Regions from separate parts of the Streptomyces sp. 5K101 genome, predicted to be linked through region 1. Evidence: riboswitches for the same ligand, from Rfam matches in the RefSeq annotation. Region 1 holds a riboswitch; the other holds the start of a gene.
The links. Region 1 has a riboswitch for cyclic di-AMP ahead of ACLB9X_RS21060 (NlpC/P60 family protein). Riboswitches for the same ligand answer to the same signal wherever they lie in the genome.
Positions count from the first base shown of each region.

Region 2: another riboswitch for cyclic di-AMP. It lies ahead of ACLB9X_RS32040 (M23 family metallopeptidase); the one in region 1 lies ahead of ACLB9X_RS21060 (NlpC/P60 family protein).

Region 1 covers NZ_JBKFFO010000010.1:241,979-248,971, reverse strand. The annotation lists gene ACLB9X_RS21075 (esterase/lipase family protein) at 1-42, shown strand, start outside; gene ACLB9X_RS21070 (M23 family metallopeptidase) at 337-1,971, shown strand; gene pcrA (DNA helicase PcrA) at 2,087-4,522, opposite strand; cyclic di-AMP (ydaO/yuaA leader) riboswitch at 4,762-4,926, shown strand; gene ACLB9X_RS21060 (NlpC/P60 family protein) at 4,928-6,082, shown strand; gene ACLB9X_RS21055 (hypothetical protein) at 6,148-6,501, opposite strand; gene ACLB9X_RS21050 (NlpC/P60 family protein) at 6,830-6,993, shown strand, end outside.
Region 2 covers NZ_JBKFFO010000031.1:12,699-19,691, reverse strand. The annotation lists gene ACLB9X_RS32055 (GNAT family N-acetyltransferase) at 1-2,166, opposite strand, end outside; gene ACLB9X_RS32050 (HPr family phosphocarrier protein) at 2,331-2,612, shown strand; gene ACLB9X_RS32045 (GntR family transcriptional regulator) at 2,806-3,483, opposite strand; gene ACLB9X_RS32040 (M23 family metallopeptidase) at 3,738-4,505, opposite strand; cyclic di-AMP (ydaO/yuaA leader) riboswitch at 4,519-4,677, opposite strand; gene ACLB9X_RS32035 (M16 family metallopeptidase) at 4,911-6,299, opposite strand; gene ACLB9X_RS32030 (M16 family metallopeptidase) at 6,296-6,993, opposite strand, start outside.

The sequences.
Region 1 (6,993 bases):
GCGGCGGCGGCCGGTCCGTCCGGGTCGGTCTCAGTCGCCTGAGCCGAGCCAAACCGAGCCGAGCGGCACCGCACCGCACCGAGCCGCCCGACGAGACTCCGCCGGGCGGTCCTCGCAACTGACTTTTCCTCGAACGTTTCTCGAACGTACGGCCAAAGCTGTGCCCGCAGTCCGCCGAAAGGCGGCTGATTGCCCGTTTCCGGATTGCGGAGATGCCGCCGAAGATTGTCGCCATCGCGTACCGCCGGGTACAGTCGCGCCACTGCTTCCCCCTGGGACCCCTGCAATCCGGCGGTCCCGGATGCAGGTCCTGCTGCCGAGGCGAGAGAGAAGTTGGTGAACGACCAGCACGCCCACGCCGGGTACACCGGCTACGCCACCGGCAGCTTCGACTCCGATCCGCTCTTCGGCGCCATGCCGGGCAGTTACGAGTCCGGGCACAGCGGCCAGTACGACGCGTCCCAGTGGAACACCGGGGCGTCGCACCAGGCGGCCGGCTACGACGCCTACGCATCCGCGCAGCAGGCCCAAGAGCCGCAGTACGACCAGCAGTACGCGCAGTACGACACCACGGGCCAGTGGGACGCGAGCGCCTGGAACCAGGCCGACCAGACGGGCCAGTACGAGACCGCCGCCGCGACGTTCGCGTACGACGCGACCGGCCAGTGGTCCGCCTCGTCCTTCGAGACCGGCGCGTACGACGCGACCGCTTGGAACTCCGGTACGGCGACCACGCCGGAAGGTCTCGTACCGCAACAGTTCACGCCGGAGGACGAGTTCGTCCCGGCGGCCCAGTACGGCACCGGCTACGCCGACCACCAGACCACGGATCTTCCCGGCACGGAACATTCCGGTCAGGACTTCCAGAGGTCGGACTTCCAGGGGTCGGACTTCCAGGGGTCCGAGTACGCACCGGAGTTCCAGGACTACCAGGACTATCAAGACTTCCAGGTGCAGGACGTCTCGGACCACGACGCCCCGGGCGCCGCGCACCCCGAGGGCCCGGACACCGGCGCCGCAGAGGGCTACGAGACCGAGTCCGACCACGGCCACGACGGCGAATACGGCAACGACGGCGAATACGCCCATGACGCCGAGTACGCCCACGACGCCGACCACGGCAACGCCCCGGAGAACAGCGGCGAATCGGCGCACGACGCGCTGACGCAGACCATGACCTCCGTCCCGGCCACCCCCGTCGCCCCCCGCCCGGTCCGCCGCTCCGGCGGCAGCCGCGGCCGGCGCCGCACGCCCGCCAAGCGCTCGGCGCTCCTCACCGTCGCCGTGCCCTCCGCTTGCGTCATGGGCGTCGCCGGTATCGCCGCGGCATCCGTGGGCACCCTGGGCGGCGAGAAGAAGGACGACGCGGCCAATCTGGCGTCCGCCGACCCGACCTCGGTCAAGCACGTCGCAGCCAACAGCAAGATGGACACGCAGCTCGCCGCGCTCAGCGAGGACGCCCGCGACTTCGGCGACCGCGCCTCCCGCACCCAGGAGCGCCTCGACCTCAAGGCCCGCCAGGAGGCGGAGCGGAAGAAGCGCGAGGCGGAGGCGGCACGGCGCGAGGCGCTGCGGCCCAAGTTCGTGCTTCCCGTCAGGCAGGACGGCCTCAGCGCCTACTACGGCCAGTCCGGCGTCAACTGGATGTCCCTGCACACCGGGATCGACTTCCCCGTCCAGTACGGCACCGAGGTGCTGGCCGCGACGGACGGCACCGTGCGCACCCAGTGGAACAGCGCCTACGGCAACATGGCGATCGTGACGGCGGCCGACGGCACGGAGACCTGGTACTGCCACCTCAGCACCACCAAGATCCGCAGCGGTTCGGTGAAGGCGGGCGACGTCATCGCCTACTCGGGCAACTCGGGCAACTCCACCGGCCCGCACCTGCACTTCGAGGTGCGCCCCGGCGGCGGTTCGGCCATCGACCCGCTGGCGTGGCTGCGCGGACACGGCCTCGACCCGACCTAAGCGGCGGGCAGCCGACAGCAAGCACGGAACGAGGCGGGGCCGCGGCCCCGCCTCGTTCCGTTGTCAGAGGATCTGGTCAGAGTTCCTCGTCAGAGCCTCGCGTCAAAGCTTCGCGTCAGAGCTTCTCGACGGGCGCGTACCGCAGCAGCAGCCGCTTCGGCTTCTCGTCCCCGAAGTCGATCGTCGCCTGCGCGTCCGAACCCGACCCCGCCACGGCGACCACGGTCCCCAGACCGAACTGGTCGTGCGTGACCCGGTCGCCCACGGACAGCGCGATCACCGGCTTGTCGTTGGTGCGCCGCGTGGCGAAGCCGGAGGCACCGCCGCGGGAACGCGACGACGACAGCGATGACGTGATGCCCGACGTCGGTCCGGCCGGTGCGGTCATCGGGCCGGTGCGCTTCCACTCCACGTGCACGCCCGGGATCTCCTCCAGGAAGCGCGAGGGCGGGTTGTACGACGGCTGGCCCCAGGCACTGCGCATCGAGGAGCGCGTGAGGTACAGGCGCTCGCGGGCGCGGGTGATGCCGACGTACGCCAGGCGCCGCTCCTCCTCCAGCTCCTTGGTCTGGCCGAGCGCCCGCATGTGCGGGAAGACGCCGTCCTCCATGCCGGTCAGGAACACCACGGGGAACTCGAGGCCCTTGGCGGTGTGCAGGGTCATCAGCGTGATGACGCCCGTGCCCTCCGCGTCCTCGTCGGGGATCTGGTCGGAGTCGGCGACGAGCGCGACCTGCTCCAGGAACTCGGCGAGCGTGCCCGCGCCCTGCTCCTCCCCGCGGTCCTGTTCGAACTCCAGCGCCACGGCGGCCAGTTCCTGCAGGTTCTCGATGCGCGTCTCGTCCTGCGGGTCGGTGGACGCCTGGAGCTCGGCGAGATAACCCGTGCGCTCCAGAACGGCTTCGAGCACGGTGGCCGGTCCGGCGCCGGACTCGGCGATGGTGCGCAGCTCCTCCATCAGCACGTTGAACCGCTTGACGGCGTTCGCGGAGCGAGCCGCCATGCCGTACGCCTCGTCGACACGGCGGAGCGCCTGCGGGAAGGTGATCTTCTCGCGGAGGGCGAGGGCGTCGATCATCGCCTCGGCGCGCTCGCCGATGCCGCGCTTCGGCACGTTCAGGATCCGGCGCAGCGGGACGTTGTCCTCGGGGTTGGCGAGCACGCGCAGGTAGGCGAGGACGTCCCGGACCTCCTTGCGCTCGTAGAAGCGCACCCCGCCGACGACCTTGTAGGGCAGGCCGACGCGGATGAAGATCTCCTCGAAGACACGGGACTGGGCGTTCGTCCGGTAGAAGACGGCGACGTCGCCGGCCCTCGCCTCGCCCGCGTCGGTGAGCCGGTCGATCTCGTCGGCGACGAACTGGGCCTCGTCGTGCTCGGTGTCCGCGACGTAGCCGGTGATCTGGGCGCCCGCGCCCGCGTTCGTCCACAGGTTCTTCGGGCGGCGGGACTGGTTGCGCTCGATGACCGCGTTGGCGGCGGACAGGATCGTCTGCGTGGAGCGGTAGTTCTGCTCCAGGAGGATCGTCGTCGCGTCCGGGTAGTCCTCCTCGAACTGGAGGATGTTGCGGATGGTCGCGCCGCGGAAGGCGTAGATCGACTGGTCGGCGTCGCCGACGACGCACAGCTCGGCGGGCTCCAGGTCCTCGTACCCCTCGCCCACCAGCTCGCGCACGAGCGTGTACTGGGCGTGGTTGGTGTCCTGGTACTCGTCGACGAGGACGTGCCGGAAGCGGCGCCGGTAGTGCTCGGCGACGTCCGGGAACGCCTGGAGCAGGTGCACCGTGGTCATGATGATGTCGTCGAAGTCCAGGGCGTTGGCCTCGCGCAGCCGCGCCTGGTACATCCGGTACGCCTCTGCCAGGGTCTTCTCGAAACCGTCGGCGGCCTGGTCGGCGAAGGTCTCCTCGTCGATCAGCTCGTTCTTCAGGTTGGAGATCTTGGCGCTGAAGGACTTCGGCGGGAACTTCTTCGGGTCCAGCTCCAGATCGCGGCAGACCAGCGCCATCAGGCGCTTGGAGTCGGCGGCGTCGTAGATCGAGAACGACGAGGTGAAGCCGAGCTTCTTCGACTCGCGGCGCAGGATGCGGACGCAGGCGCTGTGGAAGGTCATGACCCACATGGCATGGGCACGCGGGCCGACCAGCTGCTCGACGCGCTCCTTCATCTCGCCGGCGGCCTTGTTGGTGAAGGTGATCGCCAGTATCTGGCCGGGGTGGACGTGCCGGGTGGCCAGGAGGTGGGCGATGCGATGGGTGAGCACGCGCGTCTTGCCGGAACCGGCCCCTGCGACGATGAGCAGCGGGGACCCGGTGTGGACGACGGCGGCGCGCTGCTGGTCGTTCAGCCCCTCGAGCAGGGCGGCCGCGTCGACGGCAGGCCGGGGCGCGCCGTCGCGGTAGTACCCGTCGCGGGCCGGCGGCACGTCGTAGGCGCCCTGGAAGAGGTCGTCCGGGATCGGCTCCGGAGCCGACTCCTCGGGGGGCGGAGGGGGCTCCTCCCCGTGGGGCTGGAGATCCGCCAGGAAGCTGTCGTCAAAGAGGCTGCTCATCGCTTATCGAGTCTAGGCGGCCGGACCGACAGCCGGGCCCGCATGCCCATACGGGGCAGGTCACGTTCCGTGACCGGCCCTGCCCGGCGCGCCACGCCGGGGCGGAAATACGGCCGGCGCCGAAAAAGGTCACGAAAATGTATCGGACATATCGAACATCAACCTTCACAGCCTGCACACGAGTTGGCTAGCGTGCTCGACCAGACGGCCCGCACCCCTCCCGGCGAACCACGCCGAACGGGTCGACTCCGCCGAATTCGGGCTGCCCGCACGGCAGTTCGGAACCGGGGACCCGAACGATGCACGACCGGGGTGAATCGGACCGCCTGTCCACGGTCCGTAGGGCATCTTCCGTTCCGCCCGAACCCGACAGCTAACCCGGTAGGCGGTCCACGGAAGAAGGAGATGCCGGTCTTGGCGTCGCATCGCAGGATCCGCAGCCGCAGCGCAAAGCCCTCCCCCGCCGTCGGGTTCACGACGGCCGCCCTCGCCGGCGTCACCCTCCTGTCGACCCAGAGCGCCACCGCGGCGCCCAGCGACCCCAAGCCCTCCATCGAAGAGGTGCAGAAGAAGGTCGACGACCTCTACCGGCAGGCGGGCAGCGCGACCCAGGAGTACAACAAGGCGAAGGAGGCCACCGCCGAGAAGCGCCGCGAGGTCGACAGCCTCTTCGAGGAGGCGACCACGCGCGCGGAGAAGCTCAACGAGTCGCGTCGCGCCCTCGGCGCCTACGCCGCCGCTCAGTACCGCACCGGCGCGGTGACCCCGACGGCGGCGCTGCTGTTCGCGGACAGCCCCCAGGCGTACTTCGACCAGACGCAGCTGATGGACCGGATGACCGACCAGCAGCGGACCGCCGTCAGCGACTACGAGACCCAGCGCGCGGCCGCGGCGAAGCAGCGGGCGGAGGCGACGGAGCGGCTGGAGTCGCTGACCGACTCGCAGCAGGCCCTGCGCATCAGCAAGCAGACCGTCCAGACGAAGCTGGCCGAGGCGCGCGCCCTGCTGTCGAAGCTGACCGCCGAGGAGAAGGCGCGGCTGGCGGCGATCGAGCGCGAGAAGGAGGCGGAGGCGCGGCGCAAGGCCGAGGCGAAGGCCGAGGCGGAAGCCAGGGCGCGCGCCGAGGCGGAGGCCGAGCGGCAGCGCCGGGAGAGCGAGCAGCCGTCGCCCGAGACGGGCACCGGCACGGGAGCGGAGGACGGCTCGTACGCGGCCCAGGCCGACAAGGTCCTCGCCTTCGCCCGGGCCCAGATCGGCAAGCCGTACGTGTGGGGGGCGACCGGCCCGTCCTCGTACGACTGCTCGGGGCTCACCCAGGCGGCCTGGAAGGCGGCGGACGTCGACCTGCCGCGCACCACCTGGGACCAGGTGGAGGTGGGCCGGCGCGTGGCGACGGCGGACCTGCTCCCCGGCGACCTGGTCTTCTTCTACGACGACATCAGCCACGTCGGCATCTACATCGGCGACGGCAAGATGATCCACGCACCGAAGCCGGGCACCGAGGTCCGCGAGGAGTCCATCTACTACATGCCGATCTACGGCAGCGTCCGCCCGGTCTGACCCGGGCCGCTCACGCGCGTGCCCGGACGGCGGCGCCGTCCGGGCACGCGGGTGCCGGGAGACGGTCAGGTCCAGAGCGTCGCGATGAAGATGTTCGCGACCGTCAGGCCGCCGACGGCGCCGAAGAGCGCCTTGTCGACCCGCTCCTCGTCCCGCTTGACGTAGACCAGGCCGAGGATCACCACCAGCACCGCCAGTTTGACGCCGATCTTGAGGTTGTTCACCGTCTGGTCGTCGGCCTGGTTGAGGCCCACCAGCGCGACGCCGGTGACCAGCATCGTCAGCGCACCGTGCAGCATCGCCGGGTTGAAGCGGGCCGCGCCCTCGCCCATCGCCTTCATCTGGGTCAGGAAGCCACCCAGCAGGGAGGCGATGCCGATGATGTGCAGCGCGACGAAGACATTGATGAGTATGTCCATGGGGTGGAGCCTAAAGGGCGCCGTACCACCGTCCGGCGGCCGGGGGAGGCCGATCGCGGCGTTCGGTCGGCCGCGCGCCGCATGCGGCCGGGCACCGGCGTCCCGGCACTCGTAAAGCGGGCAGCACCGTCCAGGTTCGGACACTTCCCGTCGTCACGTCCCCGACCCGTGAGCGCCAGGTTTAGCGTCAGCGCCCAGGTGGCCGGCTCCCCATCGCCGTCGTGCAGCCGGACGGCTCGGCCGCCCCGCCGAAAGATCCGGCGGCGTACCGCTCCCCCGTGCTGTACGTCGCCGGACCGCAGGTCCGCAGGAAGGACGTGTACGCCCCGTGGCAGCGCACCAGAAACCGAAGCAGCATCCGCTCACCGGGCCGGCCGCCCGGACCGCAGCCACCCTCGCGCTCGCAGGCGCGGCGACCACGACCGCGCTCGACGGCTCGGCGCACGCGGAGCCCCGTCTCACCCCCGCCCAGCTCAAGGCCCGCGTCGACAA
Region 2 (6,993 bases), on a different contig from region 1:
GTCCTCGTCCACCGGAGCGGAGACCTGCGTCCGGCGCCCCTCCAAAGCCGGTACGGAGCCGTCACCGGCCCCGGTCGCGCCGGCCTCCGCCTGTTCGGAAGCGCCCTCGTCGCCCGGGTCGCTCTCCGCGCGCACGGCCCGGCGGCCCCCGTGCACCGAGGCCGCAGCAGTCGACCCTGCTCCCGGATCGTCCTCCGGCCCCGAGGCGTCCTCGGCCCCGCGGGGCGCGCGCACCGGCACGGCACCGGCGCCGCCCGTCTCGGTGGCGGCGGGGGACGACGCCGCGTCCGCGCGGGCGCGGGGCGCCGTGCTCGACGCCGCCGAGAGCGCGTCCGCCAGCGCGCCCATCTCGACATGGACCACCGCCACCGGCTTCGCCGGGCTCGTGGCCGCCGCGGCGCGGAGGGCGGCGGCCAGCACCTCGCCGTCGCCCGATTCCGTGACGCCGTTCTCCCCCACCCACGGGATCGCCGTGACGATCACGGCGTCGCACGCGTCGTCCTCCAGCGCCTCGGCCAGCGCTGTCCGGAAGTCCGCCGGGGTGGCCTCGGTCGTGAGGTCGAGCGGCGGCAGCGGGCGCAGCCCCTCGGTGAGGCAGGCGTCGTACGCGAGGAGCCCAAGGGACTCAGAGTTGCCGAGGATCGCGACTCTCGGACCGGCCGGCAGCGGCTGGCCCGCCAGCAGCAGCCCCGCGTCGATCAGCTCGGTCACGGTGTCGACGCGGATCACGCCGGCCTGGCGCATCAGCGCGCCGACCGTCGCGTCCGGCATGCGCGTCGCGGGCACCGCGTGCCCGGGCGGCGCACTGCCGCTGTGCCGCGCGCCCTTGACGACGACGACGGGTTTGACCGCCGCCGTGCGCCGGGCGAGCCGGGTGAACTTGCGCGGGTTGCCGATGGACTCGAGGTAGAGCAGGGCGACGTCCGTGCCCGGGTCCTCGTACCAGTACTGGAGGAAGTCGTTGCCCGAGACGTCCGCGCGGTTGCCGGACGAGATGAACGACGACAGCCCCGCGCCGCGCCGGTGCAGACCCGCGAGCAGCGCGATGCCGATCGCCCCGGACTGGGTGAACAGACCGATGCGCCCGGGCGCGGGGGACTCGGGGGCGAGGGAGGCGTTGAGCCGGACGGTGTCCGCGGTGTTGATGATGCCGAAGGCGTTCGGCCCGATGATCCGCATGCCGTACGAGCGGGCCTGGCGCACCAGCTCGCGCTGGCGCTCCCGGCCCGCCGCGCCGCTCTCGGCGTATCCGGCGCTCAGGACCACGAGACCTTGGACGCCGTGCTCGCCGCAGTCGGCGACCACCTCGGTCACCCGCTCGGCGGGGACGGCGACGATCGCGAGGTCGACGGGCTCGCCGATGTCGCCGACCGAGCGGACGGCCGGAACGCCCTCCGCCTCGGTACGGCCTTCGGGGAAGGCGCTGTTCACCGCGTACACCCGCCCGGTGAAGCCGGCGCCCAGGAGGTTGCGCAGGGTGGTGCGGCCGACGCCGCCGGGCCGACGGCCCACGCCGATCACCGCGATCGAGCCCGGCGCGAGGAGACGCTGCACGGAACGGGCCTCGGCCCGCTGCTCGCGGCCGCGCTGCACGGCGAGGGACTCCTCGGTCGGTTCGAGGTCGAGGGTGAGGTGGACCGAGCCGTCCTCGAAGCTGCGCTTCTGGGTGTACCCGGCGTCCCGGAACACCTTGATCATCTTGTTGTTGGCGGGCAGGACCTCGGCCGCGAACCGCCGGATGCCGCGCTCCCGCGCGACGGCGGCGATGTGTTCCAGCAGGGCGGAGGCAATTCCGCGCCCCTGGTGGGCGTCCTGGACGAGGAACGCGACCTCGGCCTCGTCGGCGGGGGCGCCGGCCGGGCGGCCCTGTGCGTCGATCCGGTCGTAGCGGACGGTCGCGACGAACTCGCCGCCGACCGTCATCGCGAGCCCCACCCGGTCCACGTAGTCGTGGTGGGTGAAACGATGGACGTCCTTGTCGGACAGGCGCGGGTAGGGCGCGAAGAAGCGGTAGTACTTCGACTCGTCGGAGACCTGCTCGTAGAAGCTGACGAGCCGGTCGGCGTCCTCGGTGGTGATGGGCCTGATGCGCGCGGTGCCGCCGTCGCGCAGCACCACGTCTGCCTCCCAGTGATCGGGGTAAGCGTGCTCCGACGAGGTCTGCATGGGCCAAGCGTACGGCCCAGTCACGGGTCGCGTGGGTGGTTGTGGACGGGCACGCTGAGAGGGCTCGGCGGCGGTCGTGACCACCATCCGGACGCCGAAGGGAGCACGCCGGAGCGCATGAGAGACTGGTCTAGACAACCCGTTGAGACTTGAAGGGCAACACCATGGCTGAGCGTCGCGTCAATGTCGGCTGGGCCGAGGGCCTGCACGCCCGCCCCGCTTCCATCTTCGTTCGTGCCGCGACGGCCTCCGGCGTCCCGGTGACGATCGCCAAGGCCGACGGCAACCCCGTCAACGCCGCGTCCATGCTGGCCGTGCTGGGCCTCGGTGCACAGGGCGGCGAGGAGATCGTGCTGGCCTCCGACGCGGACGGCGCCGACGTCGCGCTGGACCGCCTGGCCAAGCTCGTGACCGAGGGTCTCGACGAGCTGCCCGAGACAGTCTGACGCTCGACCGCCTGCCGGTGCTCCGGCCCGTACGGGGAAGCACCGGAGAACCACGGCGAAGCCGCGGCGTTCCACGACGGAACCCGCGGCTTTTCCATTCACACCTTCGCCCGATTATTCGGGCGAGCCGAAAACAGGGTCGGCTTCGGACAGGCCTTTCGAATAAGCCCCGCTCTTGTATACGGCTCGATTGTTAATTGCGGACGCTCGCAATGTTTACGGAATGTTGCGAAGTCCTCACCCGGTCCGAGCGTCGCAGCCGGTGCGCGGCCGCCGCCCTTTCCCCGTGGAGGGCCGTGAGCGCCCGGGCCCTTTCCACGTCCCCGCGCGCCACCGCGTCCACGATCGCGCCGTGCTCGGCCCAGCACTCGGCGGGCACGGCGGGCTGGTCGACGGCGTACATCCAGGCGATCTTGTGGCGCAGCTGGGTCAGCAGGGCCGTCAGCCCCGGGCTGCCACAGGCCTGCGCGAGCGTCTCGTGGAACCAGGCGCCCAGGGAGCGCAGGTCCTCGCCCTGACCGCGGCGCGCTCTCTCCTGACCGAGCCTCACCAGCCCGCGCAGCACCTTGAGATGGGCCTCGGTGCGTCGCTGGGCGGCACGGGCGGCGCCGAGCGGCTCCAGCAGCATGCGGATCTCCAGCAGGTCGGCCGCCTCCTGCTCGGTGGGCTCGGCGACATGCGCCCCGGCGTGGCGACGGGTGACGACGAAGCCCTCCGACTCCAAGGTCCGCAGCGCCTCGCGGACCGGGACGCGGGAGACCCCGTAGCGGCGCGCGAGGTTCTCCTCGGTGAGCCGGCTGCCCCGCTCGAATACACCGGAGACGATGTCGTCGCGGATCGCCGTGCATACAGAGTGCGCGGGAATGCGCATGTCCGAACCTCCGCCTTGATCCGCGCGAAACGCAGCCGATTGACTCGTGTCCGGTGACTCTATTCCAGTCCACGGGATTTTCCGATGGCCGACCGGAATTCATGGTTGTCTTTTGGCCGGAAACGACGTCATGCGATCGCCGGGTCGGGGGTAGGACTCTCGGCTCTGCGGCACGGACCCTCTCCGGCCGGGCGGTGCCGTGGACGCGCGGAGGCCCTCGGCGTGTGCCGGGGGCCTCCGCGGGGACGGTGAGGTCAGACGCTCACGCCGCGGGCGCGCAGGTATGCGACCGGGTTGATGTCGGAGCCGTAGTCCGGCGAGGTCCGGGCCTCGAAGTGGAGGTGCGGGCCGGTCGAGTTGCCGGTCGAGCCGGAGAGGCCGATCTGCTGGCCGGGCATCACGCGCTGGCCCACCGAGACGCTGATCGACGACAGGTGGCCGTACTGGGTGTACGTGCCGTCGTTCATGCGCAGCACGATGTTGTTGCCGTACGCGCCGCCCCAGCCCGCCTCGACGACGGTGCCGGCGCCCACGGCCACGACCGACGTGCCGAACGCGGCACGGAAGTCGACGCCGGAGTGGCTGCCGGAGGACCACAGGGATCCACCGGCCTGGTAACCGGTGGTCACGAACGAGCCGGCGACGGGCAGCTGGAAGGAGTTCAGGCGGCGGCGCTCGGCCTCACGGGCGGCGCGCTCCTTGGCCTCACGGGCCTCCTTCGCACGCGCCTCGGCCTTGCGCTTCGCCTCGGCCTTCGCCCGGGCCTCGGCGGCCGCCTCGGCGGCCTCCTGCTTCTGGGCGGCGGCCTGGTCGGCGATCTCGTCGGCGAGGGACCCCATGGAGACGATCTGGGTGAGGCCGGTGTCCTCGACGGAGGGCTCGGCGTCGGCGGCGAACGCCGGGGAGGCGAGGCTTCCGATGACGCCGGTGGTGGCCAGAGTCGCGACGCCGGCGATGTTCCGGCTCCTGCGCGTCAGACGGCTCGGGGCACGGTGCTTCCCGGTGGCACGGGTGAACGCCATGAAAAGGCTGGTCCTTTCCTTCCTTCTCGCCTACCGGGTTAGCTGACGGGTTCGGAGCAGGAAGGTCTCCTACGGGCCCCTCCGCGCGGGCGGAGGCGTCCGATTCACCCCAGGGGACTGGGTCCCCGGCTCCCCCGGCTCGCGCCTGTAGGGGACTCGGCGATGACTGTCCGATGCCGCGGGTGCGACGTGATCCAGGCGGACAGCCGGACCGACGCTAGGCAGGTCATCTGCCAATCACCAAACGGACAGCCGGTTTTGTAGCGCATGCCACAGGGCAGACAGGCCGTCTCTCCAACAAACCGGACATAGCGCGGAACCCCGGCAAACTCCATGAAGCCGGGGTTCCGTTGGGGACGCATCCCACCCGTTGTGCGCGCTCTGACTTGATGTGCGGCTTTCGAATCAGCCCGTGACGACCGTCACTTCACCGATGCCGAGCGCCCTGACCGGCGCCTCGATCTGCGCCGCGTCGCCGACCAGCACCGTGACCAGACGGTCCACGGGGAACGCGCTGACGACCGCGGCGGTCGCCTCCACCGTGCCTGTCGCGGCCAGGCGGGCGTACAACTGCGCCTGGTAGTCGTCCGGGAGGTGCTGCTCGACCTGGTCGGCGAGCGTGGCCGCGACCGACGCCGCGGTCTCGTACTTCAGAGGGGCCACGCCGACCAGGTTCTGCACGGCCACGTCGCGCTCGGCGTCGGTGAGCCCTTCCGCCGCCAGCGTGCGCAGCACCGTCCACAGGTCCTCCAGCGCGGGACCGGTGTTCGGCGTGTCCACGGAGCCGCTGATGGCCAGCATCGAGGCGCCCGAGCCGTCCGGGGCGGACAGCAGGACCTGGCCGAAGGCCCGTACGCCGTAGGTGTAGCCCTTCTCCTCGCGCAGGACGCGGTCGAGCCGGGAGGTCAGCGTGCCGCCCAGGCAGTAGGTGCCGAGCACCTGGGCGGGCCAGACGCTGTCGTGGCGGTCGGGGCCGGTACGGCCGATGAGCAGCTGCGTCTGCACGGCACCGGGGCGGTCGACGATGAACACCCGGCCGGTGTCGTCGGCCGTGATCGCCGGCACGGGGCGGGTGGCCGTCTTGTCGCCCGTCCAGGCACCGAGGGTGTCGGCAAGGACGGCGTCCACGTCGATCCCGGTGAGGTCGCCGACGATCACGACGGTCGACGTGGACGGCCGGACGTGCGCCTCGTAGAAGGCCCGGACGGCCGCGGAGTCGATCCTCGCCACCGTCTCCTCGGTGCCCTGACGCGGGCGGGACACCCGCAGGGCCGACGGGAATAGCTCCTTGGAGAGCTGCTTGGCCGCGCGGCGGGCGGGGTTGGCCGTCTCGTGCGGGATCTCGTCGAGGCGGTTGCGGACCAGCCGGTCGACCTCGCCCGCGGCGAAGGCGGGGGCGCGCAGGGCGTCGGCGAGCAGGCCGAGGCCCTTGGGCAGCCGGGAGGCGGGGATCTCCAGGGAGACGCGGACACCGGGGTGGTCGGCGAGCGAGTCGAGCGTGGCGCCGCAGCGCTCCAGCTCGGCGGCGAACTCCTCGGCACTGTGCTTGTCGGTGCCCTCCGACAGGGCGCGGGCCATGATCGTGGCGACGCCGTCGAAACCCTCGGGCTCCGCCTCCAGGGGCGCGCCGAGGAGGATCTCGACGGCGACGACCTTCTGGCCGGGGCGGTCGCAGCGAAGCACGGTCAGCCCGTTGTCCAGGGTGCCGCGCTCGGGGGCCGGGAAGGCCCAGGGCCGGGCGGTGCCGGGCGTGGGCTGCGGGTGAAAGTCCATGGTCACGGCAGCGTCGCTCACTGGTCCGCCCCCTTGTGCTCGTCGTTCTCGTCGGACGCCGCGGCCTCGTCGCTCACGTCGCTGTCGTCGGCGGAGATGGGCTCGTAGACCAGGACGGCCCTGTTGCGCGGGTGCAGCCTGGCCTTGGCGACCGCCTGCACCTCCTCGGCGGTCACGGCGAGGACGCGCTGCACGGCGGTCAGCGCCAGCTGCGGGTCGCCGAACAGGACGGCGTAACGGCACAGTTCGTCGGCGCGGCCGGCAACGGTGCCGAGCCGGTCGAGCCATTCACGCTCCAGCTGAGCCTGCGCGCGCTCCATCTCCTCGGGCGTCGGGCCCTCGGCCGCGAACCGCGCGAGCTCCTCGTCGACGGCCGCCTCGATCTTCGGGACCTCGACGCCGCCCGACGTCTTCACGTCCAGCCAGCCGAGCGACGGGGCACCGGCCAGGCGCAGCAGCCCGAATCCGGCGGCGACGGCCGTCTGATCGCGGCGCACCAGGCGGTTGTGCAGTCGTGAGGACTCGCCGCCGCCGAGGACGGTGAGCGCCAGGTCGGCCGCGTCGCACTCGCGGGTGCCGTCGTGCGGGAGGCGGTAGGCGGCCATCAGGGCGCGGGCGGGCACCTCCTCGACGATCTCCTCGCGCAGCTGCTCCCCGATGACGTCGGGCAGGGATCCGTCGCGCGGCGGCTGCTTGCCGTCGTGGGACGGGATGG